DNA from 3 places in the Peribacillus sp. FSL R5-0717 genome. Region 2 is predicted to be linked to each of the others. Evidence: riboswitches for the same ligand, from Rfam matches in the RefSeq annotation. Region 2 holds a riboswitch; each other region holds the start of a gene.
The links. Region 2 has a riboswitch for S-adenosylmethionine ahead of NYE65_RS18065 (methionine ABC transporter ATP-binding protein). Riboswitches for the same ligand answer to the same signal wherever they lie in the genome.

Region 1 (10,360 bases), 1.6 Mb from region 2:
GCATGCTTCTGAAAAGGCCGATTGTTACGGATGGCACCAAAGTGACGGTAGGATTCAAAGAAGAGCAATTCGAACAGGTTTGGAACTGAAATTTCACAAAATATTTGGTTAATTCCTTACTTAAACAAACAATCTACCTTATAATGGAATAGATAAAATAAGATGTACATATGGAGGGTTAATTATGACAACAACACCAAAAGAACTTCGTTACACTAAAGAACATGAATGGGTCAAAACGGAAGATGGAACAGTGCGCATTGGAATTACGGCATTCGCACAGTCCGAGCTAGGGGACATCGTATTCGTTGAGCTTCCGGAAATCGGCGATGAATTGAAAGCGAACGAACCATTTGGAAGCGTTGAATCCGTTAAGACCGTTTCTGAACTTTATGCACCTATCAGTGGCAAGGTTGTTGAAGTGAACGAAGATTTAAGTGACAACCCTGAATATGTAAATGAGTCTCCTTATGAAAAGGCATGGATGGTCGTGCTTGAACCATCTAATAGCAGTGATATTGAAAACTTGATGAGCGCTGAAGAGTATGAGAGTTTAATCAACGGTTAAAAAAGAAAGGAGAGGGGGGACTGAAAAGGCCTGCTCTCTTTTTCATTTGGGTGAGTTGCGCACATAATTCGTGAGATGGAGTGATGGCATGGAGTGGGGCGAATTCGATAAAGTGATCATTGTAGAAGGCAGTTCCGATAAAAGAAAAGTTGCCTCCGTTTTAAATGAAGATGTGGAAATAAGATGTACGAATGGGACCATATCATTAACTAAGCTGGATGAATTAGTGGATGAATTGTTGGGCCGTGATGTTTATCTCCTTTTTGACGCAGATGAATCAGGAGAAAAGCTGCGGAAGCAGTTCCGAAGGGAAATGCCGGAAGCGAACCACCTGTATATTAATAAAATGTACAAAGAAGTGGAGAGCTCACCCGAACATCATATCGCAACTGTGCTCCTATCTGCCAATATGAATGTGAAAATGAAATTTTTAAGTCAAAGGGTGAACGACTAATTGATGCAGGAATGGAAAGAAGAAGAGTGTAAGCTTGCTGTTGAAAATGGGGAAACCTTTTGCTTATATTTATATACACCTTTATGCGGAACCTGCCAGGTGGCCTCCAAGATGCTGACGATATCCTTGGAGCTTTTTCCCGAATTGAAGGCAGGCAAAATGAATATGAACTATATCCAAGCAATTGCCGAATCATATGAAATCGAAAGTGTTCCTTGCTTATTGCTTTTCAAAGAAGGGCAGCTGCACAAGAAAATATATGCCTTTCAATCCGTTCCTTATTTGTACGGATTGCTTAAGGAAATCAGTTAGGAAACCAATCAGAACCGCGGTTGGTTTTCTTTGTTGCTGACATTTGAATGAGAGTAGGAAATAAACAAAGAATATTCTAACAATTCATTGACTGATTTAATCTAAAATGGTATATTTTGAATTAAGTAATGGCAGAATTTAATAGTTCTTATCAAGAGTGGCGGAGGGACTGGCCCGACGAAGCCCGGCAACCGGTATAAATTTTTATATACGGTGCTAATTCCAGCAGAGTGTTGGCTCTGGTAGATGAGGTGTGTTCTTGAAACCTCTTCTTATAGAAGTGGTTTTTTTGTTTATAAAAAGCCAGATTTCATATAAATCCAACTAAATCCATAGAAAAAAGGTGAAATTATATGTCAGAGAAAAAGTTGCGTTTCGAAACATTGAGTGTTCATGGCGGTCTGCAAGCTGATGAAACAGGTGCCCGTGCCGTTCCTATCTACCAAAGCAATGCATACTTGTTCAAGGACACCGACCATGCAGCGAATTTATTTGGCCTAAAGGAAAATGGCTATATATATACACGGCTTCATAATCCCACGGTCAGTGTTTTTGAGGAAAGAATGGCCTTATTGGAAGGCGGTATCGGCGGATTGGCAACGGCAAGCGGAATGGCCGCCATCTCACTTTCAATCCTGAATATCGCTGCTGCAGGGGATGAGATTGTTTCAGCCTCAACATTATATGGCGGTACGTATAACCTTTTCGAAAACACTCTTCCTAAATATGGGATCAAAGTGAAGTTTGTTTCTCCCGATGACCCTGAGAATTTTAAAAGGGCGATTACACCAAGAACTAAAGCCATTTTTGCTGAAACGATAGGAAATCCAAGTTTGAGGGTGCTCGATATTGAAGCGGTAGCGGAAATCGCCCACGAAGCCGGCATACCTTTAATCATTGATAATACCTTCGCGACACCGTATCTTTGCAGACCAATTGATTTTGGAGCGGATATTGTCATCCATTCCGCTACAAAATGGCTTCTTGGAAATGGAACGACGCTAGGCGGTGTCATCGTGGATGGAGGGAAATTCGATTGGAACTCGCCGAACTATCCTGGCTTCACGGAGCCTGACCCAAGTTACGACGGTCTGGTATACGCCGAGGCAGTTGGCCCTGCCGCATTCATAACGAAAGCCCGGGTCCAGTTACTCCGTGATTTGGGCCCTGCGCTAAGTGCCCAAAGTGCATTCCAGTTTACGCTTGGACTTGAAACGCTGCATGTAAGGATGAAAGAGCATCTATCAAACACCAAGTCTGTCATTCAATATTTAAAAAACCATCCTGCCGTGACCTGGGTTTCACATCCTGGTGATGAGGATCATCCCGATAAAGCCCTTGCGGATAAATATTTGCCAAAGGGAGCTGGATCTGTCGTCACATTTGGGATTCAAGGTAATCGCGAAGCTGGGGCAAAACTTATCAATTCGGTGGAATTATGGTCCCATGTGGCGAATGTAGGGGATGCGAAGAGCTTGATCATCCACCCAGCAAGTACGACCCATCAACAATTGAATGAGGCGGGTCTTGCGAAAGCGGGTGTAAGTGCCGATCAAGTCCGTTTATCGATTGGGATTGAAAATGTAGACGACTTAATAGAAGATTTGGAGCAGGCAATTGAAAAGGCGACGAAAATCGTCTCCTTGACTTCCAAAACGCTTTAAGCAAAGTTCCTGTTCATTCTTGTACTAGAAATAATATACATTGCGCTCCTTTTTTATCTATGATAAAATTTCTCCATACTAAAGAACTTAATGATGTACAAATATTCTATATATTAGCTCTTATCAAGAGAGGTGGAGGGATGTGCCCGATGAAACCCGGCAACCGACAAGGAGATTTCCTTGGAAAGGTGCCAATTCACACAAAGTTTAATCACTTTGGAAGATGAGAGGAAGGCCTGTTTCTTCACCTGCCTTTCTGCTCATGCAGAAAGGTTTTTTCTATTTTAATTGGGAAAACTTTTACATGATAGGAGAAACAGACTAATAATGTAGAGAAATCAACTAAGTTCATAGGTTTTATTGGATAAAAGAGGTGAGGGTTAATGATTACATTGACGAAAGTCAGTAAGCTGTTCCGAACAGGAAAAGGAAACAGTGAGACGATCAAGGCTGTAAATAATGTGAATGTTGAAATAAATAAAGGCGAGATTTTCGGGATCATCGGTTACAGTGGAGCGGGGAAAAGTACTTTGATCAGAATGCTCAATGGATTGGAAACACCGACAGAGGGATCCGTTGTGGTGGCTGAAAAGGAAATTTCAAAAATTAAAGGGGCTCAGCTCCGTAAGGCCCGTCAAGAAATCAGCATGATTTTCCAGCATTTCAATCTATTATGGTCAAGGACCGTTCAGGAGAATATATCTTTCCCGTTGGAAATTGCAGGAGTTTCTAAACCTGAACGCACCAAGCGTGTGAACGAATTGATCAAGTTAGTCGGACTTGAAGGCAGGGAAAAGGCTTATCCTTCGCAATTAAGCGGAGGGCAAAAGCAAAGGGTGGGAATAGCCAGGGCTCTGGCAAATGACCCTAAAGTGCTGCTGTGTGATGAAGCGACTTCTGCATTGGATCCGCAGACTACCGACTCCATACTCGAATTGCTTGTTGACATCAATCAGCGTTTGGGATTGACGATCGTCTTGATTACGCATGAAATGCATGTAATACGTAAAATCTGCCATCGCGTCGCCGTGATGGAAAGCGGGCAGGTTGTTGAACAAGGTCCTGTCCTGGATGTCTTCAAGAATCCTAAAGAACAAATGACGAAGCGTTTCGTGCAACAGGTAACGGAACCGGAAGAAACAAAAGAAACGATGGACCATTTGCTCGAACGCTATCCAGCAGGCAAAGTGATTCAATTGACCTTTGTAGGTGATCATGCAGAAAGCCCATTGATTACCAAGCTTGTACGTAACTTCGAGTTGGATGTCAATATCGTTCAAGGTAAGATATCCCAAACAAGAAGCGGTTCATATGGAACATTGTTTATCCATCTAGATGGTAAAGAGGATGAAATGCTCCGCGCAATCGAATTCATTAAAGCACAGCAGGTAGGCGTGGAGGTGATTACTCATGCTTGAAGAATTATTGCCGAATGTTGATTGGGAAGACATCGTTGAAGCTACGAAAGAAACGCTTTACATGACAAGCGTCTCTGTAGTGGCAACCTTTTTTATAGGCATAATACTAGGATTGATCCTTTTCCTGACAGGGAAGGGTAATATGTGGCAAAACCGGGCTGTTAACGGGGTCATGAGTGCTGTCGTCAATATATTCCGTTCCATTCCATTTCTTATTTTGATCGTGCTGCTCATTCCTTTCACTAAAGCGCTTGTCGGTTCCATGATCGGTGAGAACGCTGCACTGCCGGCACTTATTATCGGTGCTGCCCCATTTTATGCGCGTATGGTTGAAATCGGCCTTCGTGAAATCGATAAAGGTGTAATTGAAGCCGCTAAATCGATGGGGGCAAAAACGAGCACGATCATTTGGAAGGTCCTTCTTCCAGAGTCGATGCCTGCCCTTATTTCCGGGATTACGGTAACATCGATTGCATTGGTTGGATATACCGCAATGGCCGGTGTCATCGGCGCTGGCGGGCTTGGTAATCTAGCCTATTTGGACGGCTATCAAAGAAATCAAAATGACGTTACGTTTGTAGCGACAATCGTTATTCTAATTATCGTCTTCATAATTCAAATTATTGGAGATGTGATTACATCTAAATTGGACAAAAGATAAAGGGAGATGAATAGGATGAAAAAGTTTTTAGGATTTGCATTAATCTTAGTGTTATCTATCGCTTTGGCTGCTTGCGGAAGTGAAAAGGATAAAAGCGGCAGTGATACGGATAAAGAATCGAAGAAAATAGTTGTAGGGGCATCCAATGTTCCTCATGCAGAAATCCTTGAGGAAGCTAAACCGCTTCTTAAAGAAAAAGGAATCGATTTGGAAATTGAAACGTTCCAGGACTATGTTTTACCGAATAAGGCGTTGAATGATAAGGAATTGGATGCTAACTACTTTCAACACATTCCATATTTAGAGGGGCAAATTAAAGAAAATGGATATGACTTCGTCAATGCTGGCGGAATCCATATCGAGCCGATTGCTCTATATTCACAAAAATATAAAAGCATTGATAAACTTCCGGAAGGCGCAACAATTATTATGAGCAGCTCTGTTGCTGATCATGGACGCGCTTTATCCCTTTTGGAAAAGAATGGCCTGATCACTTTGAAAGAAGGCATCGATAAAACGACAGCTACAACGAAAGACATCGTTGAAAATAAGAAAAACCTTAAATTCGATGCAGATTATGAAGCGGCCCTGCTTCCTAAAATTTATGAGAGCGGCGAAGGCGATGCAGTCTTGATCAACTCCAACTATGCAATTGACGCCGGTTTGAATCCGCTTGAAGATTCAATTGCGATTGAAGATTCTGAATCACCTTATGTGAACGTCATTGCCGTAAACAAAGGTGACGAAAATAAAGAAGCAATCAAAGCGCTTGTAGAAGTATTGCATTCTAAAGAAATTCAAGATTTCATTCTTAAAGAATACAAAGGTGCAGTTGTACCGGCGGATAAATAATTCGAGAATGGCGGCCTGGTTTAATTCAGGTCGCAGTTTAAAAAGGTTTCGGAATGGTCTCATTCCGAAACCTTTTTTTTATTGGATTTGAATCATAATAGCCCTCTATATTTGTTATTGAGTGCCGATGGGCAGGGATAACAACCAAAACGCTCATATTACACATAGCCATGGTTGCGGAATCTGTGTCAACAGCTTAGGTTTTATTCATGTATGCTTCAGCAGTCAGTAACGGATTTGTGTTGGGACGATAATAACACCCGGAAATAATCGATTAAGAGCCTCTGATTGAACAAATGATTCATAAAGCTGCCGAACTTAGAGAAGTGAAGCACTTTATCACGGAAATCCTAACCGGCATTGAACGGAATATAGAATGTAGGTGAAAGTGATTCTATCTGATTGTGTAGTCTTAGTGGATTGGAACGGAAGGTACGAGACTCCTGCGGGAAAAGCGAGTCAAGGGGAGGCACCGCAGGCGCAAAAGCGCCGAGGAGGCTTCCGGACCGCCCGCGGAAAGCGAGTGCCTGAAGTGGAAAGTAACGTTCAAATTTTGAAAACGTAAAAATCTAAAAAACTGTAGACAAACTAAAAATTATGAGCGACGCATTATGTAAAAGCTGAACGGACAAACCAGCTCGCTATAATGATGATCCAGGTTGTTTCAGTCTGCGTCTTAATTTATTTCCTTTCATGTTTAATCAGGAAAGGAAAGGGTATAGAGATAATGAAGGTGAAAAAATGATACACAAATTTGAAAGGATGGTTCACTATCAATACTCTGGATTTAAATGTAACAAGCGAAATGGAAAAGGCGATGCAGTCTTCACATGGGATTGGCTACAGTGAGTACAGTAGAGACTTAGACCTCCGTATCGAGGTTGAGAAAGAACGGGATAGGGAACATGTAAAGTGCAACAAAATGGTCCAGGACCTACAACGCAAAATTCACGGCTAAGCATATAAAAGAATTCTTTAAAAGATCGGTCTGTAGAGGTAAAATGGAAAGTGGTCCATAAAATAAGGGTTTCCTTATTGGATAAACTTACATAATACCTGACAGTCCGATTTTTTTTTTAAGCGGAACGTTCATACCTTGCAATCGAATCCTTTGAACATATAGTAATAAGGACGAAGATTTGCCGAATAATAAGATAATTTTAACAAAAGCTAAAATAAGTATGAATATGCAGTAAACAGGCCATATCTGTTAGTATTGTAAGAATCGGACAGGTTTTTAACATGGCCGAAGTAGAAACCCTTATCTATTTAGTTGATTCCAAATTGGATTTGTTATAAAATTGGAATGAGAATAAAGTGAGAATGCTTTTACGGAAATTATAGTAATGAAAGTAATCTTTACTTTCTGGTAATAAAATTGGAATTAGTTCACGGAGGTATTATTATGTCAGCTTCTACATTAACGGTTAAAGATCTGCACGTATCAATTGAAGGCAAAGAGATTTTAAAAGGGGTAAACCTTGAAGTTAAAGGTGGGGAAATCCATGCGATCATGGGACCAAATGGAACTGGTAAATCAACTTTATCATCAGCAATCATGGGTCACCCTAAATATGAGGTAACTAGCGGAAGCATCACATTCGATGGTGAAGATGTATTGGAGATGGAAGTAGACGAGCGCGCTCGTGTCGGTCTATTCCTAGCTATGCAATATCCAAGTGAAATCAGCGGTGTTACAAATGCAGACTTCTTACGTTCTTCCATTAACGCACGCCGTGAAGAAGGCGATGAAATTTCATTGATGAAATTCATCCGTCAAATGGACCAAAAAATGGAATTCCTTGAAATGGATGAAGATATGGCGCAACGCTATTTAAATGAAGGTTTCTCAGGCGGAGAGAAAAAACGCAACGAGATTCTTCAATTAATGATGATCCAACCTAAAATTGCAATCTTGGATGAGATTGATTCAGGTCTAGATATCGATGCACTTAAAGTCGTTTCAAAAGGAATCAACGAAATGCGCGGAGAAGACTTTGGATGCTTGATCATCACTCACTACCAACGTCTATTAAATTACATCACTCCTGATTTTGTACATGTAATGATGCAAGGACGTGTCGTAAAATCAGGCGGTCCTGAACTTGCTGCCCGCTTGGAAGCGGAAGGTTATGACTGGATTAAACAAGAATTGGGCATTGAAGACGAAACTGTTGGCGAAGAAGCGTAAGTAGGAGGATTTGCAATGACTACAGAAACGAAATTACCGTTTGAACAAGAGGATATAAGCTCCTATTCAACTAAAAATAATGATCCAGCTTGGCTATCCGAGCTTCGGATTCAAGCGTTTTCTGAATTAGAAAAGCTCCCGATGCCAAAGCCGGATAAAACGAAAATCGATAAATGGAATTTCACTTCTTTCCAAACTCATACGGTTGAGAGTGAAGCTTTTGCCTCTTTAGAGGAGCTTCCGGAAGAAATTAAGTCCATCATTGAAGAAAATGAAAACTTATACATCCAACGCAATAATACGCCGGCACATATCAATCTGTCAGCAAATGTGAAAGAACAAGGCGTCATTTTTACGGATATTTTATCAGCGGCTCGTGATCATGCTGAGCTCGTGCAAAAATATTTCATGAAAGACGGCGTTAAAATAGATGAGCATCGTTTAACAGCGCTTCATGCTGCATTGGTTAATGGGGGAGCATTCCTTTATGTTCCGAAAAATGTAGAAATCAAAGAGCCGATTCAATCGGTATTCCTTTTGGATAATCCGGATACTACACTTTTCAATCATGTCTTGATCGTAGCTGAAGATAATAGCTCTGTCACATATGTAGAGAACTATTTCTCAACCGTTGAGTCTAACGAAGGTGTTGCCAACATCGTAACTGAAGTATTTGCAAATGCGAATGCCAAAGTCCAATATGGTGCGGTCGATACCCTTTCAAAAGGCTTCACGACATATGTTAACCGCCGTGGAGTGGCAGGACGTGACGCACGTATTGAGTGGGCGCTTGGCCTGATGAACGACGGAAATACGATTTCAGATAATACAACATATCTAATGGGCGATGGCTCTCACGGTGATACAAAAACCGTTGTAGTCGGACGCGGGGAACAAAAGCAGAACTTCACGACAGCCATCATTCATTATGGCAAACGCTCTGAGGGTTATATCCTTAAGCACGGTGTCATGAAAGAATCCGCATCCTCCATTTTTAATGGAATTGGGAAAATAGAGTATGGTGCTACAAAGGCCAATGCTGAACAAGAGTCACGTGTATTGATGTTAAGTGAAAAAGCACGCGGAGACGCCAATCCGATCCTCTTGATCGATGAAGATGATGTAACGGCTGGTCATGCTGCTTCAGTCGGCCGTGTCGACCCGCTACAACTGTATTATTTAATGAGCCGTGGTATTACGAAGAAAGAAGCAGAAAGACTTGTCATTCACGGATTCTTGGCCCCTGTTGTTAACGAGCTTCCAATTGAGGGAGTCAAAAAACAATTAGTAGCGGTCATTGAAAGGAAAGTACAGTAATGAACCCATACGAAATTCGTAAGCTTTTTCCAATATTAGATCAAGAAGTCAATGGTCAGCCATTAGTTTATTTAGATAGTGCTGCAACCTCTCAAAAACCGGCTGCAGTGATTGAAGCGATTGAGCAATATTACCGCGGCTATAACTCGAATGTTCACCGCGGGGTGCATACACTAGGAACAAAAGCTACGGATGCGTATGAAGGTGCTCGTGAAAAGGTACGTAAATTCATTAATGCTTCTTCTACAGAAGAAATCATCTTTACCAGAGGCACAACGACTGCTTTAAATACTGTAGCAAGAAGTTACGGTGGTGCAAATATTAAAGAGGGTGACGAAATCGTCATCTCTTACATGGAGCATCACAGTAATATCATTCCGTGGCAGCAGCTTGCCAAAGAAAAAGGCGCTGTATTGAAGTATATTCCGCTTCAGGAGGATGGCACTATTTCCGTTGACGATGCAAGGGCTACAATTACGGAAGCAACGAAAATCGTGTCCATCATGCAGGTTTCGAATGTGCTTGGCGTTATCAATCCTGTGAAAGAAATCGCCCAAATTGCCCATGATCACAATGCTGTAATGGTAGTCGACGGGGCACAAAGCACGCCGCATCTAAAAGTGGATGTCCGTGATTTGGATTGTGATTTCTTTGCCTTCTCAGGTCATAAAATGGTCGGTCCAACGGGCATCGGCGCATTATATGGCAAGAAAGATCTTCTGGAAAAAATGGAACCGATCGAATTCGGCGGAGAGATGATTGATTTTGTAGGTTTGTATGAGTCTACATGGAAAGAACTCCCGTGGAAATTCGAAGGCGGTACCCCAATCATCGCCGGCGCCATCGGCATGGGGGCTGCCATTGATTTCTTGGAGGAAATCGGTTTGGATAATATTGAACGGCATGAACATAAGCTCGCCGCT
Region 2 (10,360 bases):
GGACCGAGAAGCGGAATCGGAGAAATTGCCATTCCGGAAAACGAGCCAGGCAGCTCCATCATGCCAGGTAAAGTCAATCCGACCCAAAGTGAAGCGCTTACCATGATTGCGACACAAATCGTGGGTAACGATGCTACAATTGGCTTTGCAGCAAGCCAAGGTAACTTTGAATTGAATGTATTCAAACCAGTCATCATCTATAACTTCCTGCAAACGGTCAAATTATTGACGGAAGGCATTCATTCCTTCAACGATAATTGTGCGGTTGGCATCACTGCAAATGAAGATAAGATCAAAGAAAATGTAGAGCGTTCCCTTATGCTGGTAACAGCATTGAACCCGCATATCGGTTATGAAAAAGCAGCCAAGATCGCCAAAACTGCCTTCAAGGACAACTCCACGTTAAAAGAAGCGGCATTGAAACTGGAGTTCCTGACGGAAGATGAATTCAAAGCATGGGTCGATCCTGCTAACATGGTTAATAAATAATTGGATGGAAACACCCTCCCTCTAGCATTAGGGAGGGTGTTTCCATGTGTTAAAATACTGGAATCGACAAATACTGAAATCATAAGTATCTGGAACAGGAGGAAAAACAATGTCTATATGCCCGCTTTGCAACGGTCTAAGAAAAATTCATGTGGATTGCCCGGAATGCGGCAGCGAACTTGAGGATAAAGGGAAATTCATGGATTATGCTGATGATTACAGTGCTTATATGGATATCGACATACTTAAAGAAAACGACGGATACCCTCAATCCCTTCAAAAAGGGCAATGCCCCCATCTCATGAAATGCCCTGAATGCGGACATGATGAAGTGGTATTGGTCCAGGAATGAATCGCCCTTTATTTTAATAAACGTAAAAAGACCCATAATGAATGGGTCTTTTCATGTTTAATTGGCAGATAACTTCATGCTTTCCTGCATCTGTTCATCTTCTTCAACTAAAATGCGATGTTCGGTCCCTTTATCAAAAAAGTGCGCTTTATTCATGTCGAGGGCAAGTTCGATCTTTTCGCCTGCCTGGATAATGTTATTGGCATCGACCCTTGCAACGAAGTCCTGCCCCTCTAAAGTGGAGTAGAGCATGATCTCCGCGCCCATGAGTTCGGCTACATCAATTTGGGTCGTGAATGTAGTGTTAGAGGACTCCGTGAAATAAGCTCCTTCATTATGGAAATCTTCCGGACGGATTCCAAGGATTACTTCTTTTCCGACATATCCTTGATCACGTAGCATTTTCATCTTAAATTCAGGTATTTCAAGGGTTTGTTCGCCTATTTTGATTGTGCCTTCTTTTAATGTTCCGGAAAAGAAGTTCATGGCAGGCGATCCGATAAAGCCGCCGACAAACACGTTTATTGGTTTCTCATAAACATCCTTTGGAGCACCGACCTGTTGGATGATACCATCTTTCATTACAACAAGACGTGTCGCCATGGTCATTGCCTCTGTTTGGTCATGTGTGACATATATCGTTGTGGTGTCGAGCCGTTTATGCAGTTTAGCTATTTCCGCGCGCATTTGAACCCGCAGTTTTGCATCGAGATTGGATAATGGCTCATCCATCAAGAAAACTTTTGCGTCCCTTACAATTGCACGGCCAAGTGCAACACGCTGGCGCTGACCACCTGAAAGCGCTTTAGGTTTCCTGTTTAGCAGCTCTTCAAGTCCGAGAATCCTTGCCGCTTCATTTACTCTTTGCCTGATTTCAGCTTTTGGCGTTTTCCTGAGCTTTAATCCGAATGCCATATTGTCAAATACAGACATATGAGGATATAAGGCATAGTTCTGGAAAACCATCGCAATATCGCGATCTTTAGGGGGGACATCATTGACTCGCTTGCCGTCTATGTATAAATCCCCTTGGGAGATGTCTTCCAGTCCGGCAATCATCCTTAATGTCGTTGATTTCCCGCAACCTGAAGGTCCCACAAAAACGATGAATTCCTTATCGGCAACACGAAGGTTGAAGTCTTTAACAGCCGTCACCTTTTTATCATAAATCTTGAATATATGATCTAACACTAACTCTGCCATGAAAAATCCCCCTTTTAAACTCTTAGATTACTTGTACCAATTAGCTATAGTCTAAGCTATGGGTTTTGAAAAAAGTATGGGCATATTGCACAAAAATGTGTTTACATTGGAAATTAATCATTGAGTAAAAGTATCAAGTATGCAGTAAGGGCATGACGGAAGTTTCTAATATCGAGACCAGTTTTTTCAGAGAATCTATCGATTCGGTATTGTAAGCTGTTCCGATGTATATAAAGCTGTTTGGCGGCATATGTGGCATTGGAGTTACATTCGATATACGTTTTAACCGTTTTGATAAGTTCAGTATCCTGCTTGGTCTTGCCAAGAATTTCATTGATAAACCAATTTGCATTCTTAAAGGATGGATCATTTATTAATGAGTATGGGATGATGTCTGCCAAATCAGTCACTTTTATATCCGGGAGATGCACCTGTGCCACTTCAAAACACTTTTTCTCCTGAGTCCAGTGATGGCGAAGGTCTTGATCTACAGGGTGAAATCGCCCGGTGAACATACGGGTCTTTACATAAAAGTCACTTTCAAGTGTGGAAGTAATGGCGATCAGTTCTTTATTTGATAATGGTTCATCCTTGTCCGGTTCAATTAAGACGCCTGCCGTTTCATTTTCCCAAATAATAGCTGCGTCAGATGGAACGAAAGCGAGGAAGGCCCCTTCAAAATCGGAGTTGGAAAAATCAGCATGAGTCAACTTGAAATGAAGGAATCGAACATTCTCCCAGCTCGTTAAAGGCAATGGTGCATTCGGTTCGGCTAAAAAATTTTTCCATGATGAGCCTGGATGTGCATTGAGGTTATTTGGGTTTATGGAAGGAACAAAAAGCAGTTCCAATAAACGGATTTCTTCTGCTGTGATTTCTGAACGGGGAATACCAAGTATACTTCTGAAGTCTTCGAACCAAACATAATTAGAAATATCATCAGTATCCTTTTTATTGGTAAGAGCGTTCGGGAATTTTTGTTTAAGATTTTCAAGCATCGGTTCCACCTTCTTTCTCCCTTTCCATATCATTATAGCGAAAAAGAATAAAGTTCAAAAGATTAGGATATCTTTAGTTTTTCCGAGAAGGGAAAACCAAAGAAAAGTTGCAAGTATTATTAATTTCAGGAAAGGGTATTGCGTATGCTTTATGGAATATCGTTTAAGAGGAGGAGATCCATGAACATTTTAATATTGGGTGGTACACGGTTTTTAGGCCGATATATAGCAAAAGCTGCAATAGAGAAGGGGCATGATGTCACACTTTTTAATCGTGGAAATGACCCTTATGTTTTCCCCGAAATAGAACAGTTAAAAGGGGACCGCGACGGGGATCTTGAAATGCTGAAAGGAAGACAGTGGGATGCAGTAATTGATACATCAGGCTTTATCCCTCGAACTGTATCGAAATCTTGCCGGTTGCTTAATCAAGTTAAACATTATACATATATTTCAAGCATCTCGGTTTATAGTGATCCAACCGAACCAGGTATTGATGAAAATGGAGAGGTTCATGCACTAAATGATGATAAAGCAGAAGAAATAACCCGCGGAACGGCTGGACCGATATACGGTGAATATTATGGACCGTTAAAATCATTAAGCGAAAAAGCAGCTGAAAAAGAACTGCCGGGGAAAGTCTTGTCAATTCGTGCCGGGCAAATAGTAGGTCCATATGATTACACTGACCGAATGCCGTACTGGCTTAAAAGAATAGCGGAAGGGGGAGAAGTTTTAGCGCCTGGACGCCCTGGACGTCCAATCCAAATTATCGATGCAAGGGACTTGGCTGAATGGATCATCCAAATGATGGAAAAGGGCATGACAGGTACGTATAATGCCGTTGGGCCAGAATACACACTGACTATGGGTCAAATACTTGAAGGCTGCAAAAAGGTAACAAGAAGTAATGCTGCCTTTACATGGGTCTCTGAAAAATTTTTAAATGACAATAAAGTAGAGCCGTGGGGAGAAATGCCTTTATGGATACCGGAAGAATTCCCTTTACCAGGAGGTAAGGAACCTTTGAATGGGTTTTTGGCTGTCGACAACGATAAAGCAATCAATAATGGACTAACATTCCGTCCCCTATCAGATACTCTCGAAGATATATGGAATTGGGAAAAGGGCCGTCCGGAATCCGCCGATAGAAAAGCAGGCATGCACAGACAACATGAAAGTGATCTTCTTGGATTATGGAAACAGACAATAGGTTGAGACCTTCTTTTATTATACTGAAGATTAATGGAACATTATGTATGCTTGGTGGAAAGGATGATTTTATACAATGAGGAATCAAAAAAAACGATGGGGTCAAAACCCCATCGCTTTTTTAGGAAGGGCTTGCATGGTTTGTAAGGATTTCAAGGTTTTCCATGGCGGCTGTCACTTTTTCCTTGTTGATATCAGGGAAAAGAAGATGGATGTCTTCACCTTCTTTGACAGAGTGGGCTGCAATCTGTTGAAGTTCCGCCTTATGTTCAACAGTCAGGCCAATATCAAGCAATGTCATCGGCAATTTAAGCACCCGGTAGATGTTCGTTTCAATTACACGCTGCAGCGCATCTGTCCATTTCCCTTTTTCCAAATCAGCTAAGACTTCCTCGCCATAAGTGAATAAAACTTCCTGGCATTGCCTTGCGGCCAGATGGGCCAATTCAATACAAACGGACTTGGTGGCAAGCTTTTCGGCCAGTGCATTGCCCTCGTACCATTTCGCCAATGTATCGCCGATTCCAGCACGTAAATAGTTAATCGGCGAATTAAGAAGAATTCCTGGTTCGATCAATAACATCCAAGTGCTTTTTTCATGAATATCATAACGGACATATGAACCATTATCATCATAAATGATACTCAACGGTGTCCAGGCAGCGCAGGTGGAAGCCAAGGTTGGAATGAGGATGATTTCCTTTTGAAGCGAGTTTCCGGCCGATTTGGCGAGGTCGAGCAACTTACCGCCGCCAATGCCAATTAAGGCATCTGCACCATGTTCAAGAGCTGCCTTCTTGACGCGTTCAATTTCCGGGTCACTGCATTCCCCGCCGTATGTGAAAAAGATCGTCTCAATATTTTCTAAGGAAGGAAAGATGGGTTCAGTAACTTCCCAGGATTTTTGTCCATGAATAACGAGCACTTTACGAATGTTCCCTCTACTCAGTTTCACTTGCAGGTTTTCAAGGACATTTGCTTTACAGGCGTAATAAGCGGGGCCGCTGCGGACCTCCAGTAAGGTATTCATATTTTCTCTCCTTAATGAAAGGCCTGTTCCCGGTAAAGGGGAAGCAGGCCTTGATTATTTGATCAATTCATCCAGTCTGGTTTTCCGAATCCGGCAAATTTGTCATCGATCACTTTTTCAAACTGGTCGGATTCCACTACAGATTTAATATCCTTGGCAAATTGAGAGTCTACATCTTTTGTATTCACTGCAACAACGTTTCGATACATATCCGGCATGTTTTCTAAAACTAGGGCATCCTTGAGGTCCATTTTCGCTGCAAGAGCAAAGTTGCCAGGGACCGCCGATAGGTCGACGCTGTCTGTTGCGCGGGGCAACTGAGCGGATTCCAATGGTTTTAGCTGGATGTTTTTTGGATTTTTCGTTACATCCTTTTCAGATACTTTTAAAGGGTCGACATTTGGATCGACTTCAATCACCCCTTCATCCACCAGCACTTTTAGTGCACGTGCCAGGTTAACCGGATCATTGGGCACTGCAAGGGATGTACCGTCTTTCACTTCTTTCAATGAATTATACTTATTAGAATATATGCCCATTGGCGCTGTTGGAACTATGATAAGGTCGGAAAGCTTTAAATCATTTTCTTTAGCGAAGTTATCCATGTACACTTTATGCTGGAAAAGGTTGGCGTCGATCGAGTTGTTGCCAAGCGACTTATTCGGCTGGATATAGTCGGTGAATTCGACGATCTCTATTTTGTATCCGAGATCTTCCAGACCTGGTTTGATGGCCTCCTTAACCATATCGGCGTACGGCCCGGTAGTCGCCCCGATCTTCAATTCTTTTTTGTCTTCTGTATTTGGGGATGCATCATCGCTCCCGCAAGCTGCCAAGCCGAGTGCAAGTGCACAGACTGATAATAACGAAGCTATTTTCTTCATTTGAAATTCCTCCTGAGTAATGAAATGTATTGAGTCATTAAAAAAAGTGATTGAACCTATCGCTTGTTAACTATGTATGAAACTTTGTCACCAACCATTTGAATGAGTTGCACAAGGCAGATCAGCACGACGATCGTCGTGATCATGACTGTGTTGTCATATCGGTAATATCCGTACCGGATGGCCAGGTCGCCAATTCCGCCACCGCCGATTGTCCCAGCCATTGCTGAGTAACCGATTAGCGAAATGGTCGTTAATGTCAGTCCTTGAATGATTCCCGGTTTTGCCTCTGGAAGAAGTACCTCCTTAATGATCATCCATGGGGTGGCACCTACGGCAATTGCAGCTTCAATCACTCCTCTGTCTATTTCACGTAATGCCGTTTCAACAATCCTTGCAAAAAAAGGTATTGCGGATACGGACAGGGAAACAGAAGCTGCTCTTGGCCCTATCGTCGATCCTGTAAGTAGGTCCGTTAAAGGAAGGAGGGCGACCAAGAGAATGATGAACGGGATTGAACGGACAATATTGACTGCGAAACCGAGAGATCGATTCACGATGCCATTTTCAAAAAATAAATTCCTGGTTGTTGTAAATAGCAATACTCCAAGCGGTAAACCGATCAGCAGGGCTACTGCAAGAGAAACGCCGACCATATAAATCGTTTCAAGAAAGGCTTTATTAAGATCAGGTAAAATATTGACGATGGGATTAAGCAGTGACATGTTTTAACACCTCCACAGAACTGGAACGATCTTTTATATATTCCAATGCCGAATGAATTTGGCCGGCATCGCCAATTAACTCGATGATTAAAATGCCTAAAGGAACATCCTGGATATACTCAATTTTACCGTGTAAAATATTTCCCTTTACTGCATGGGATTGGAGAGTATCCGAAAGAATCGATTCACCGGCGGTTTGCCCTTCGAATTGGATCTTAATAATCGTACCTTCACTTTCTTCAATCAAGTGCGAAGGGAGTTCGAAATCCAGTACACTGCTAATGAATTGCTTCGTTAACTCCTGTTTGGGCTGTGAAAATATTTCATAAACGGGTCCTTCTTCAATTACCCGGCCATCCTGCATCACGGCGACTCGGTGGCATAGTTCTTTGACCACTTCCATTTCATGTGTAATCAACACGATGGTGATACCAAGCTCACTGCTTATCTTTTTCAATAACTGTAAAATCGCTTTTGTAGTGGTTGGATCAAGGGCTGAAGTCGCTTCATCACATAATAGTACAGTGGGTTCATTTGCTAACGCGCGAGCTATGCCGACCCGTTGCTTCTGTCCACCGCTAAGCTGTGCAGGATAGACATCTTTCTTATCGCTGAGCCCTACTATTTCCAACAATTCCAATACACGTAACTTAGTCGCGTCCTTCGATCGATGCGCGGCCCTTAAGGCGAACGCGACATTTTCATAAACGGTTTTTGAACTGACCAGGGAAAAGTGCTGGAATATCATTCCGATTTTTTGCCGTTGTTTACGAAGCTCTTTGCTAGATAAAGAGGTTAAATCAATGCCGTCGATAATGATATTTCCACCTGTCGGACGTTCAAGCAAATTCAAGCAGCGGAGCAATGAGCTTTTTCCAGCTCCGCTGTAGCCGACAATTCCATATATTTCACCAGTTTGAATGGTTAAAGATATGTTATCCACTCCGATAACTCGGTTTTTCTTCGAGACGTATTCCTTTCGGACTGAACGGATTTCAATCATGAGCTTTCCCCCTTAAACATTAAAAAAGCTGCCTCTATCATTCAGAAAGAGGCAGCGAAATCATATCTCGGCTTATCTTTCAGAATGCAATCATTCTGCAGGAATTGGCACCGTTCCCTAAGGGCGGTTGCCGGACATCACAGGGCCTGATCCCTCCGTCACTCTTGATAAGTAAATTATTATTTTAGAATATTTCAAGTTTTATAATATAATCTATATTATTTGTAAAATCCGGCATTGTCAATCGTTACTTTTATTTTTTTGTCATTAAATCTGGTACAGTCCGTTAAAACGATTCATGGAAAATGGGCTATTATGCAATAATCCAGCATTTTCATCGAGGCTATTCATTCCAATATTTCCTTGTCAAAAAGGTAAAGTGGTACTACATTTATTATAGAAAGTTAAAAAAAGGAAGATGAAACTATATTTATACAATGATGGGGAGGAAACCGAATGATAGAGATCAAGACGATAAATGATGTGGTTTGCGTGCATGGGACTCCTGGTGGGAACAAGGCGGGGATGAGTGTGTATGTCTTTTTAACGGATGGCCTATTGATAGATACTGGCGCACAGATTTTATTGGAAGAGCTTATTCCATTCTATGAATCCGCAGACTTCGACTCAGTGGCCCTGACTCACTATCATGAAGACCATACAGGGGGGGCTGCCTGGATACAGGAACATAAAAAGGTCCCTCTTTTCATTCACCCGATGTCGATTGAGGTTTGTGCAAAGGATGCTGAATATCCTGAATACCGCAAAATTTTCTGGGGAAAGAGAGACGCCTTTAAAGCTGAGCCTCTGGGGAAGGCCATTCATTCCCGTACTCAAACGTGGGAGCCGATTTTTACCCCAGGTCATGCAAAGGACCATATGGTGTATTTGAATCACAATAATGGCGTGCTCTTTTCAGGAGACCTTTTCGTAACCCCAAAAACAAAACTTGTCTTACGGGAAGAGTCCGTCCCGGTGATCATCGATTCCATAAAAAGATTGCTTCATTATGACTTCGGGGAAGTGTTTTGCTGTCATGCTGGGCATGTCCCTGATGGGAAGGAGATGTTTCGAAAAAAACTGGATTATCTGGAAAATCTCCAAGGGGAAATTTTACGCTTGCATTCTCAAGGGCTGACCGTTCATGAAATCCAGCAGGTCGTTTTACCGAATCGCTATCCCCTTATCGAGATATCTGGGCATGAAGGATTCAGAGCATATCATTACATCGATATTAAACGAAAATATTTTAAGTGCAAGGGAGAATGGGACTATTTGAATGCTATCCGTTTAACGGTCTGACTGATATAAAAGAGAGCTCTCCATAAGAGAGCCCACATTATTCATTTATTGACATTGGGATCTGTTTCATCATAAAAATCATGTGCTTCTTCGATGTTCTGAAGGTTAGCGACTTCATACACATTTCCGCCCGCCATTCCTTCATTGATGATACGGTCGATATCCAGGTAAACGGAGTCCTTGCCATCATATTCGGTATCCTTCAAAAATGTCATTTTTTCTTTATCCAAAAGAAATCCCTCCTAGCCTTTTCTTTAGTTTAGGCAAAGGAGTTTTTTTTATTCTGTTTAGATTTCATGAATGTAAAGGGGCTTCATTCATAAACATGGAAGATCATTAAATCATGTATCATGCTTTTGAGTTTGGTTTCATCTGTTTCGGAAGGCGGATTGGCTGTCCACTCGATGGATCCATCTTTGTGATATAAGGCTTTGACTGCCTGCTTGTTGAAATAAAAGGAAATTTTCCATCCTGGCAGATTCTTATGCAATGGTTCCCATTGAAAATGAGTGATCATATGTATTACCTCCATATATACTGTTTCTCATTCGATTATAATGGAAAACGGCAGCTGGAGGTGTTATTTTCTTTTCAGGTTGGAAAAAGTTAATTCAATGAAAAGATTTTTTAAATGCAAAAGCCTGTTTGTTTCAATTTCTTCTTCATCGAATTGCATCGGCTTTGAGTTCACTTCGTATATGAAAAGCGAGCCCGATTCGTCTTCCCCTATATCAATGGAAAACTCTCCGAGAAACCCGATCTTTTTTGAAAGTATCTCTCCGCATTTTTGGGCGACATTCGCTAATTTCAGATCCAGTTTTTTTGATTTAAGGTCCTGATAAGGAAAAAGCTTTCCGCCTCGGGGAGTGTGGGTGGTGATTTCCTGGGTTTGCGACATCCTTACCGCTTTGCCGGTCACTTTATAAAAACCTTTTTCATAATGGACGAGAATCCGGTAATCATAACGATGTCCAAAGAGTTTTTTTGGTATGATCGCCTGTTGAGCAAGATAACTCCTTTTTAATAAATCCCTTTTTTTTGTATCCCAGAAGGACGCAAAATCAGGGAAGGACTCACTATGCTTTAAGCTATTGAACAATAGGGTATCATCATCTTTTTTGATAATGGTATAAATGCCCTTCCCTTGGCTTCCTTTGCATGG
Region 3 (10,360 bases), 3.7 Mb from region 2:
TTAAGGCATTTCATCTTCTTTTTCCCTATTCTTGAAAGCTTCATGAGTGACAATATCCTCAATCTGTTCATACTGGCGGCTGTGTTCCTTCTCTTCGCTAATTCTATTATTGGGTAAATTTCCTGGATGTCCTTTTTCTTTATGATTAAAATTTTTACCACGACTCATAACTCATTCTCTCCTTTCCATTCATTGTTTGTCTAGTTTTCCCAAGCACGAAAAAAATATGATTTAATTTCTCTTTTTACAGTTTTTGCAAAAGGGTTGTTTTACCTGTAATTTCCAGCTTATTTCTGAAGTGTCAAGAAATTAATAATTCAATCCTTTCAAATTACTCGAATCTGAATAAAGAGCTCAAAAAAAAGAACAGGAACCGCCAAATTCCTGTTCTTTTTGTTTATAGGTTTCCCGACTACTTACATATTTAATAACAATATTTTTGATAACAAAAAAGGCTAGGAGAACGTTACCACGGAAGGTCGCCACTTTCTTGAAATGCCCGCAATATGATGAGGAGCGGTTCTGCAACATCCTCCAATTATATTTGCCCCCGCATGGTGCCAATCTTCAGATTTCACATCGAGCCTATTACATGATTCTGGACCATGCCATGTTTTAGTTTCTGGATTATATGATTCACCGGAATTCGGATAAACGATAATTGGTTTATGCGTGTTTGCACGCAACACCTGTATGGCTTCCGTGATAACTGATACAGGCGCACAGTTGATGCCAATTGCGGCAATTTGCTCACTGTCCCCAAACAATCTGGCACACTCCTCCAGCAATGTGCCGTCACTAATCGCTTTTTCATTTTTCAAAGAAAAGGACAGCCAAGCATAGACTTCTGGATAATCTTTCAATAATGAATGTAATACTTTTGCTTCTTGCAGGGAAGGAATCGTTTCAAATGCTAAAATGTCAGCTCCTGCTTCAATCAAAGCTGATATTCGTGAGCGATGAAATGCCGCCAAAGTTTCATCTGAAACACCATAATTCCCGACATACTCTGAACCATCTGCAAGATAAGCCCCATAAGGTCCAACTGATGCAGCAACCAATGGCTTAGGTCTAATCGTTTGAAATTCTTCCTTCCAAAATTCATCTCTTGCTTTTCTTGCTAGTAAAACCGTTTTCCTGATTAGATCCAATGCCTCTTTTTCTTGTATTCCGCGGAGGGCGAAACCTTCAACCGTTGCTTGATAGCTTGCCGTTATCGCACAGTCAGCACCAGCTCGAAAGTAGTCAGAGTGCACCTGGTAAATCACTTCTGGATTTTCAAGTAATACACGTGCAGACCACAGGGGATCGTCCAAATCACACCCATGACTTTCAAGCTCTGTAGCTAAAGCTCCGTCCAAAATCATAACTGAATGACCTTGTAAAATTGCTTCAATTGGGTTAATTTTATTTTTCATGGTCTACTCCTCTTTTCTTTATGGTTTGTGTCAGATAATAACTTCCATAGCAAAACAAAATAAACGGAATGCCACAATATAGTGCTATTCTTTGTGTAGGATCAAATGCAATTCCTATGCAAGAAGCAAGACATAGCATAAATGAAACGATTGGAACGAATGGATATAATGGTGTATGATAAGCCAAATCATTAACTGAGTTTCCTTCGTTTATATATCGTCTGCGAAATAGAAACTGTGACGCGCTAATACTCATCCAAACTATCACCACGGCTAGTCCAGAAATGGATACAAGCACTATATAAACAGTATCCGGCGCTATAATACTCGAGAAAAGTGCTAAAACACCGCCCAGCATACTGAAAAGGACTGCATTCAAGGGAACACCCCGTTTTGTCAATTTTGCAAATATTGGTGAAATAGTTTTCTTATCTGCAAGTGACCAAAGCATCCTGGATGAGGCATATAGTCCTGAGTTCGCAGCGGACAAAATGGCAGTTAATATAACAAAGTTCATAATATCCGCTGCATATGGCACTCCAATTCGTTCTAGAACGGCAACAAAGGGGCTCTCTAATACGCTTGCATCCGAAACAGGCAATAATGCGGATAAAACAACGATGGTACCTACAAAAAAGATAATCAATCTCCATAATGTCATACGGATTGCCTTTGGAATCGTTTTTTCCGGATTCACAGTTTCTCCAGCTGCAACTCCGATCAATTCAGTTCCAGAAAATGCAAAATTCACCGCGAGCATCGTCATTAGAATGGCAAAAGCACCATTTGGAAATAAACCTGCACTTGTAACATTGGAAAATAACGGAGCTGATTGTGCGTTAATCATAGGAATGAAACCTATCATTGCCGCAGCTCCCAGAATAATGAATATTACAATAGCAAATACCTTTATAGACGCAAACCAGAATTCGGATTCAGCGAAAAACTTAACGGTCCACGCATTTAATGCCAAAACCAAAATGGCAAATAGAGCACTCCATATCCAGACACTGATTGATGGAAACCATCGCTGCATCAACAATCCTGCAGCCGTGAATTCCGAACCTAGTGCAACAGTCCAGGTTAGCCAATACAACCAGGCTACTGTATACCCTGTCCCTGGTCCGATGTATTTGGCTGCGTAACTATGAAACGCACCTGTCTCGGGCATATGCACAGATAGTTCACCTAGACATAGCATGACTAGATAAACCACTAATGCACCAATCAGATACGAAAGGATGGTTCCGAACGGACCAGCCTGTTGAATCGTATAACCCGAACTTAAGAATAAACCAGTTCCAATCACCCCGCCAAGCGATAGCATTATTATATGCCGTGCTTGCATTTGCCTTTGAAAATCATGCTTCCTTTTGTTATCCATTCTTACTCTCCTTAATCTTGCATCCAGAAAAAACGAAAACGCACTCTAAAAAAGAGTGCGTTACTGACAAATAAACACGTACGGTCTTATCTATCAAGGTTTCACCCCCTGGAATTAGCACAGTGTCTTTGTAGACCTGTTGCTGAGGTTTCATAGGGCCAGTCCCTCCACCTCTCTGGATAAGAAATTATTTTTTTATAACTGTATCAATCTATGAAAAATTTGTCAAGTTTTGTTTCGGAATGTAAAGACTTCCTTTTAAATGCTAACGATCATGGCGTTTGCGGCATTAATATTAAAAGGTTGCTTATTTTTGGAACAGGCGCTAAGCGTATTATAATGGCAAATAAAACTAACCGGGGTCATTTTGGTCTTAAAAATGGCAACATCTTAAAAGATGTCGCCATTTTTTACTTTTTCCTTAAGGACGTTCTATTTCAAATAATTCCCCTAGTTTTGTATAAGAATGACCTGCTAATCTTGCTACAGGTTTTAGCCCATTCGGGTCAATACGGCCATTATGGTAAATATCTTGCTCTATATGATAGCAGACTATTTTCCCTATCAGTAAATCACAACCAGGTTCATTCTTGGAACCTGCCAATGGAATCGATTGCTCTAATGTACATTCAAAACGTACCTTCGCTTCTTCCAATCCTGGTACGGATACCCTATCACTAACAGCCAGCGTGAAATTAGTAAGACCCAATTCACTTTCTTCAGATGGGAGTTCCTTGGCCGTTCGATTTGCATCGGCAACATTATTTTCGTCAGTGATATGAACAACGAACTCACCTGTTTGAATTGCATTTCGGGCTGTATCCTTTGAAACTCCTTCTTTCCGTTGAACAGAAATGGAAATCATCGGAGGATTTGAACTGACTATGTTAAAAAAGCTGAACGGTGCTATATTGATTGTACCGGTTTCGGATTGTGTCGTAACCAGCGCTATAGGTCTCGGTATAATGCTTCCAGTCAAAAACTTATAATTATCCCGTTCAGTCAGACTTTCAGGGTTAACAGAAATCATCTTCATTCCCTCTCATTCTTATAAAAAGTTCTTTTGAAACCATGAACCTGCTGCATCAACCTCTGAACGTGTTAACTGATGACCATAATTTTCCCATTGAACTCCAACTGTTGCGCCAGCTTGCTGTAAAAGTTGATTAAGTTCTTCAGTTTCTTCTGCCGGGCAAATCGGATCGTTTTTACCTGCAGCAATAAATACAGGTATATCTGAAAGGGACGGCAAAGCGATCCCTCGTCTTGGAACCATTGGATGATGAAGAATTGCTCCTTGTAAGGCCCCCTCGTAATGGAACAGCAAACTTGCAGCTATATTTGCACCATTGGAATAACCTAATGCCACCACTCTGTCACGGTCGAAGTCATATTTTCCGGACGCTGATTCCAAGAAGTCATAAAGCTCCTTCGTTCGGAAAATCAAATCCTCTTCATCAAAAACCCCTTCAGCTAACCGTCGGAAAAAACGGGGCATTCCATTTTCAAGTACATTTCCCCGTACGCTCAGTACGGACGAACCCGGTGAAACCATTTCGGATAATGGCAAGAGATCTGTTTCCGTTCCTCCAGTGCCATGTAAAAGCAGTAGTAACGGAGCTTCTGGATTACTTCCTTTTTGAAAAATATGTTTCATCATTTATCCTCCTCTAGTACTCTCGGCACTGCCGGCAGTAACGTTTTTTCCATAACTTCCCGCTTTTCTTCCAACCATGGCGGCAGCATTAATTTACTGCCCATCGTTTCCTTCGTTTCATCATGAGCAAAGCCAGGTGGATCTGTGGCAACTTCAAAGAGTATGCCTCCATCTTCCCTGAAATAAATCGCATCGAAGTATTGTCGGTCTGTAAAGGGTGTCACACCATAGCCATGGTTACCGATATGCTCCCTCCATTCTTTATGATCTTCATTATCGCTCGCACGCCATGCGATGTGATGGACAGTTCCCACTCCGATTTTACCGTTTGGTAAAACCGTTTTTTTAACATCGATCAAATTTCCGATATCCGATGTGGATTTGAAGCGGATGAAATCGCCCTCTTCCCCAACCTTTTGAAGGCCCATCACTTCCTCTAATAGTTCCATCGTTTTGATCGGTTTTGACGTCAATAATACAGCTCCGCCGAAACCCTTGACCGCCTTATCAGCTGGTACACCGCCGAATGACCACTCGCTATTTTTACCTTCTTTACGCTCAACCAGTTCAAGTTGCAAACCATGTGGGTCTTGGAACTCAAGATATTCCTCACCGAAACGTGAAACCTTTTCAAAGTCTATATTAAATTTACCTAAACGATTTTCCCAGAAGCCCATTGAACCCTCCGGAACTGCATATGTTGTAATTCCCACTTGTCCGGAGCCAATTGTCCCTCGGTATGCCTCAGGCCAAGGAAAGAACGTGATGATTGTGCCCGGTGAACCGGATTCATCTCCGAAATATAAATGATAGGTGCCTGGATCATCAAAATTAACGGTTTTCTTCACCATACGCATTCCCAATACTCCAGCATAAAAATCCACATTCTCTTGAGGATTGCCTACAATTGCGGTTATATGATGTATCCCTGCATTTTGCTTTTGCATGCCGATTACTTCCTCCCTTTGATTAATTAGTTGATTTTGTATTAAGTGGTTTTAAATTCGATTCAATATCCTTTCTTTTCGATTCCAAAAAAGGTGGCAGGGCAAGGTTCTCACCTAGATGCTGCTCAGCTTCATCCACTTCAAAACCAGGTCCATCAGTAGCTAGTTCAAATAATATGCCATTCGGCTCCCTAAAATAGAGTGAACGGAAATAAAAGCGGTCCACATATCCCGAATTCACGAATTTCGATTCACTAATCTTTTCTACCCATTTTCTCAATTCTTCTTCATCATCCACCCGAAAGGCAACATGGTGTACTCCACCCCTCCCCAGCCTTTCCCGAGGTATGTCATTCCTTTCTTCAATATGGAGTTCTGCTCCAGTTCCTCCTTCACCTGTCTCGTAAACGACTATCGGATTTTGCCCGCTGATTGCGGATGGGTATGTGCCTGATTTCCTGAACCCCAATACCTCGATAAGAACACTTTCTGTTTGTTCAATATTGGGTACTGTGAGTTTTACTGGTCCTAATCCAAGTATGGAAAACTCTTGCGGGACTGGGCTTCCATCCCACGGAAATCCTCCATCAACGCCGTTATTATCCTGATCGGAAACCAGAAGAAGCCTTTGCCCTTCAGGATCTTTAAAAGAAAGCACCTTTCTTTCAAAACGGCTCGATATTTCATCGTGCTCAACATTGAATTCCACAAACCGTTTTTTCCAATATCCTAGCGCTTCATCATCCCGCACCCTTAAAGAAATTTCTGAAATGCTATTGTTTCCCTCATGAGTGCGGGCAGCATTTGGAATTTCAAAAAACGTCAATTCCGTACCCGGTGAACCAATTTGATCTCCATAAAATAAGTGATACACACGAACATCATCTTGATTCACCGTTTTTTTGATTAATCGCATCCCTAAGACTTTTGTGTAGAATTCAAAGTTATTTCCCGCTTTTGCTGTAATCGCTGAAACATGATGTAATCCTTTTAATTCCATCCGTACCACTCCTATCTTTATAAATCTCCCCTTACGGAGATGAATTAATCCGCTAATAATATCTCGAATTCAAGGCATTTAACCTAACATAATACTTTTAATGCAAATATCTTGATTTAAAGATAAACGACAGGGATAAAATTGTCAACCATTTTCATTCAAATAATTTCAACCGGATTCACTTATCATAAAATAAAAAATACAGGCCAAAATAAATCGGTATAAGAATGGAGGTTGTGATATATGGTTAAAGATTTTTTTAGCGCAATTGAAGATAGACGCTCTTATTATTCCCTTAGCAAGGAACATGTTGTTCCTGATAAAAGGATTAAGGAAGTTATCGATCATGCCGTTCAATACTCCCCTTCCGCTTTCAACTCCCAAAGTGCCAGAGTGATTGTATTAACTGGTCAAAGCCACGACCAATTATGGGATATCACGAAAGAAACATTAAAAAAAGCAGCCGATGGCAAAGATTTTACAAAAACGGAAGAAAAAATAAAATCATTTATAAATGGTTATGGAACGGTTTTATTCTTTGAAGAACAGGCCAAAATAAATAGGCTACAAGAACAATACAAAACGTATGCCGAAAATTTTCCGATTTGGTCGAACCAATCTTCTGCCATTTTACAATTTGTCGTATGGACTTCCTTGGAAATTGAGGGGTTTGGTGCAAGCCTTCAGCATTATAATCCTTTAATCGATGACGAAGTGAGAAAGACATGGGATATATCACGAGATTGGAAACTCATCGCACAGTTGCCTTTTGGAAAACCCACTGCAGAACCTGGCGATAAAGACTTCTCACCACTTGAAGAACGTGTGAAATATTATCAATGATACAATAGAGACTGGCTCTACTTAACGAGCCAGCCCTTTTATTTTATTTCGCTTTAGTAATCCGGAAATGTTGCAAAAAATTTTGAAAATATCAATGACGCAAAGCCTATATACTCAACAACCGGCATGATTTTGATATCCTCACTGACGTTCAACACGTGCATTTCACATCCCCCTATTAATCTTATTGAATTGGTGAAGAACGCGCTGGCAGCCATTCCTTCAAATAATATGGGAGTACACCGGAATATTGTCTAGCAGCATGTCCACTTTTCAGTAGGCTATATGTCTTATCCTTACATGTTAAATGCTCCATTACCGGATAAATCATTTCCTGTGGGACCAGTCGATCATACTTACTTGCTATGACCAAAACACTAGCATCAATTTTCGATAGCTTCGCTTTTTTTCCCCTTACCTTAAAACCACCATTAACCAAGCTATTTTTTATCAATAAATCCTCGGTTATTTGTTTTGCGGCTGCTCCGGATAACGGTACATGCCCATTAGCCCAAGCATTGAAGCGGCGCCAGTTTTGAACGTATTTTTCATCATCCGCTTGATTCAATAAAGATAAATAAGGTGATATATAGACGGGCGATGTAATTAACCTGATACCATATTTAACTGCACTGGCCGGTATCGTTTGATAAATATCTATTGTCTCGTCAAAATCCGCTGTTCCTTCTTTTAACGCTTCCTGCCATTGATCAAAAAATTCCGAGGCACTGAAATCCACCGGGGTCACGGAAAGTATCAAATTCTTGATGGGCTCGTCTGCAATGGCAGCATATATTGCGGCTATTGTACCTCCGAGACAAAACCCCATGACTGTAATTTCTGATGCTCCAGAGTGACGTAATGCACGCTGCACTCCTTTTTGAATATAATCGACGATATAATCTTCGATCGATATGTCACCATCTTCAAAGCCCGGGCTTCCAAAATCAAGCAAATACACATCAAAACCTTCATTTACAAAAGATTCTATTAAACTATTCCCCGGAGATAAATCAAGAATCAAAGGAGTATTGATTAGTGAATATATAAGAAAAACCGGTACATCATATTTTTTTTGTGCTGAGGGATAAAACCAAAGCGTTGATTTGTTTTTTTTCCACACCGCTATTTTCGGAGTCAGTCCCATTTCAGGCATTGGCTGATTGGGAATATCCAATAAATGTTGCCATTTAGTTTTGGATTCAGATTGATTTTTCGGCACTTTCCGCTTAGCCATTTGAATTCTCCTGTCCAACTGAATTGAACTCAGGCAACTGTGAGCTTAACAATAAGGAGTTATTTATAAAATCAGATAACCTTTTTTTACTCCCTTCCATTTCATTGGATGCCAATCTTGATTTCTTTTTGATGCTGCGGGATGAATTGGCATTGCCTTTATTGCGAATTGAAGAATTACCCCCGACATTCCCGCCCCCATTCTCAACAAGTATAGAGACCAATTCTTCCAACCCATCAATTTTTTCTTCGAGTTGGATGACTAATTTCGCTAAACTCGCCACATCTTTTTTTGTTGGATAATTCATGATGATGGACATTCTTTCTGAGGCTTCCTGCAGACTATTTATTCTTGGTACCTGCATTTGCGCATTATTACTCACTCTTTCGATTAATTTACGATTATTCAGCAGATCTTGAATTTTACTATTCAGCTGTTGCTCTTTTTGTGTGCCCAGTAATTTAAACCCTTTATAAAAATTGGATTTTTCTGCCATATATTTCTTCCTTCCTTTCTCCTCCGTTTATACTAATGCTGATATTCCACCGTCAATGATCAAAATATGACCCACCATATAGTCAGAAGCCTGTGAGGCTAAAAAAACGGCGGCACCCTTTAAATCATCTTCATCGCCAAACCTGCCAGCCGGTGTTTTACCTAATATGTCATAGTTAGACTTTTCAAGAATTTTCTTTGTGATTTTAGTCGGGAAAAATCCAGGTGCAATTGCATTGACTTGAATGCCGTATCTAGCAAGTTTAACTCCTAAATCCTTGGTCATTGTAATGATGGCACCCTTACTGGTGTTATAAGCTATCGTATCCAAAAGCTCAGGAAACGTCCCGCCAAGACCTGACACCGATGCAATATTTATGATTTTTCCGGAATTTTGCTGCTTCATGACCTTCGCTACAGCCTGTGAAAACAGGAATGTACCTGTAACGTTAACATTCAATACTTTTTCCCACTTGTCCTTGGGAAGATCCAAAAGCGGACCTGACCAAGATGTACCGCTATTATTGACAAGAATATCAATCGTGCCGAATTGAGCAACCGTTTCCTGAACGACATGGTCAATGGCGCTCACATCGGTGATATCACATTCAAATGCAACGGCATTAACACCCATCGATTGCAAGTCTTCACATACCTCCTTACAGACAGGTAAATTTCGTGAAGCAATGACTATATTTGCGCCAGCCTCTCCCAACGCCATGGCGATCTGTTTGCCCAGTCCTCTGCCGCCGCCGGTAATGATAGCCGTTTTATTAGTCAAATCGAACATATTACTCAATGTAGTCAACTTTTCAGCCCTTCCTTAATGAAGTATTATTTATATAAAACCGTCTATATCATTATAGAAAAGCTTATCCAATATTGTGCTTAAAATAGCCTAATGCCTCTGCCTTTTGTTTCATCAACATGTATCTTATATTTAATAAGTATGCTTCTGTCAGCTAGCAGAAATTGAACCTACTGGAAACGTAATTCGGCAGGGTGGTAATTTATTTGATCGATTCATATCTTAGATCCGCACAGCGGTGGATTATTTGCCATTTAAAAACTCTGGCAATCGCTGGATTATTTGAATGTTTGAGCAAAATCGGATACTTAACCAGTTTTGTCGTTTACACTATAGAATAGTAAGGAGGTTAAAAAATGACAATACATCACTTTCATTTAACTGCCGAGTGGCCTGGCGGCAGAAATGATAGCGGCACGATTCATTCAGGGAATCTTCAAACACAGATAAGCATTCCTACGGAAATGGAAGGACCAGGGATTGGAACTAATCCCGATGAAATGCTGCTTGGAGCGGCATCGACCTGCTATATCATTACCTATGCTGCCATGTTAGAGCGGTCCCATATAGA

Region 1: it holds a riboswitch for S-adenosylmethionine, as region 2 does, so the genes downstream of both, NYE65_RS10650 (O-acetylhomoserine aminocarboxypropyltransferase/cysteine synthase family protein) here and NYE65_RS18065 (methionine ABC transporter ATP-binding protein) in region 2, are expected to answer to the same signal.
Region 3: it holds a riboswitch for S-adenosylmethionine, as region 2 does, so the genes downstream of both, mmuP (S-methylmethionine permease) here and NYE65_RS18065 (methionine ABC transporter ATP-binding protein) in region 2, are expected to answer to the same signal.

Annotation. Positions count from the first base shown of each region.
Region 1 covers NZ_JBBOOF010000001.1:2,162,835-2,173,194, reverse strand. Annotated here, with positions in the region: gene NYE65_RS10670 (arsenate reductase family protein) at 1-89, shown strand, start outside; gene gcvH (glycine cleavage system protein GcvH) at 185-568, shown strand; gene NYE65_RS10660 (toprim domain-containing protein) at 657-1,022, shown strand; gene NYE65_RS10655 (thioredoxin family protein) at 1,026-1,334, shown strand; SAM riboswitch class I at 1,480-1,587, shown strand; gene NYE65_RS10650 (O-acetylhomoserine aminocarboxypropyltransferase/cysteine synthase family protein) at 1,688-2,998, shown strand; SAM riboswitch class I at 3,116-3,228, shown strand; gene NYE65_RS10645 (methionine ABC transporter ATP-binding protein) at 3,382-4,416, shown strand; gene NYE65_RS10640 (methionine ABC transporter permease) at 4,409-5,077, shown strand; gene NYE65_RS10635 (MetQ/NlpA family ABC transporter substrate-binding protein) at 5,093-5,929, shown strand; gene sufC (Fe-S cluster assembly ATPase SufC) at 7,335-8,120, shown strand; gene sufD (Fe-S cluster assembly protein SufD) at 8,136-9,437, shown strand; gene NYE65_RS10620 (cysteine desulfurase) at 9,437-10,360, shown strand, end outside.
Region 2 covers NZ_JBBOOF010000001.1:3,741,624-3,751,983, forward strand. Annotated here, with positions in the region: gene fumC (class II fumarate hydratase) at 1-489, shown strand, start outside; gene NYE65_RS18030 (hypothetical protein) at 599-841, shown strand; gene NYE65_RS18035 (ABC transporter ATP-binding protein) at 899-2,044, opposite strand; gene NYE65_RS18040 (PucR family transcriptional regulator) at 2,158-3,042, opposite strand; gene NYE65_RS18045 (NAD-dependent epimerase/dehydratase family protein) at 3,223-4,260, shown strand; gene NYE65_RS18050 (iron-containing alcohol dehydrogenase family protein) at 4,376-5,284, opposite strand; gene NYE65_RS18055 (MetQ/NlpA family ABC transporter substrate-binding protein) at 5,347-6,168, opposite strand; gene NYE65_RS18060 (methionine ABC transporter permease) at 6,225-6,893, opposite strand; gene NYE65_RS18065 (methionine ABC transporter ATP-binding protein) at 6,880-7,896, opposite strand; SAM riboswitch class I at 7,966-8,070, opposite strand; gene NYE65_RS18070 (MBL fold metallo-hydrolase) at 8,353-9,198, shown strand; gene NYE65_RS18075 (hypothetical protein) at 9,240-9,428, opposite strand; gene NYE65_RS18080 (YheE family protein) at 9,512-9,715, opposite strand; gene NYE65_RS18085 (YheC/YheD family endospore coat-associated protein) at 9,779-10,360, opposite strand, start outside.
Region 3 covers NZ_JBBOOF010000001.1:42,376-52,735, forward strand. Annotated here, with positions in the region: gene NYE65_RS00170 (hypothetical protein) at 1-168, opposite strand; gene mmuM (homocysteine S-methyltransferase) at 456-1,418, opposite strand; gene mmuP (S-methylmethionine permease) at 1,408-2,802, opposite strand; SAM riboswitch class I at 2,886-2,988, opposite strand; gene NYE65_RS00185 (flavin reductase family protein) at 3,224-3,832, opposite strand; gene NYE65_RS00190 (alpha/beta hydrolase) at 3,851-4,459, opposite strand; gene NYE65_RS00195 (ring-cleaving dioxygenase) at 4,459-5,406, opposite strand; gene NYE65_RS00200 (ring-cleaving dioxygenase) at 5,429-6,406, opposite strand; gene NYE65_RS00205 (nitroreductase family protein) at 6,650-7,249, shown strand; gene NYE65_RS00210 (alpha/beta fold hydrolase) at 7,434-8,486, opposite strand; gene NYE65_RS00215 (hypothetical protein) at 8,479-8,982, opposite strand; gene NYE65_RS00220 (SDR family oxidoreductase) at 9,010-9,771, opposite strand; gene NYE65_RS00225 (OsmC family protein) at 10,146-10,360, shown strand, end outside.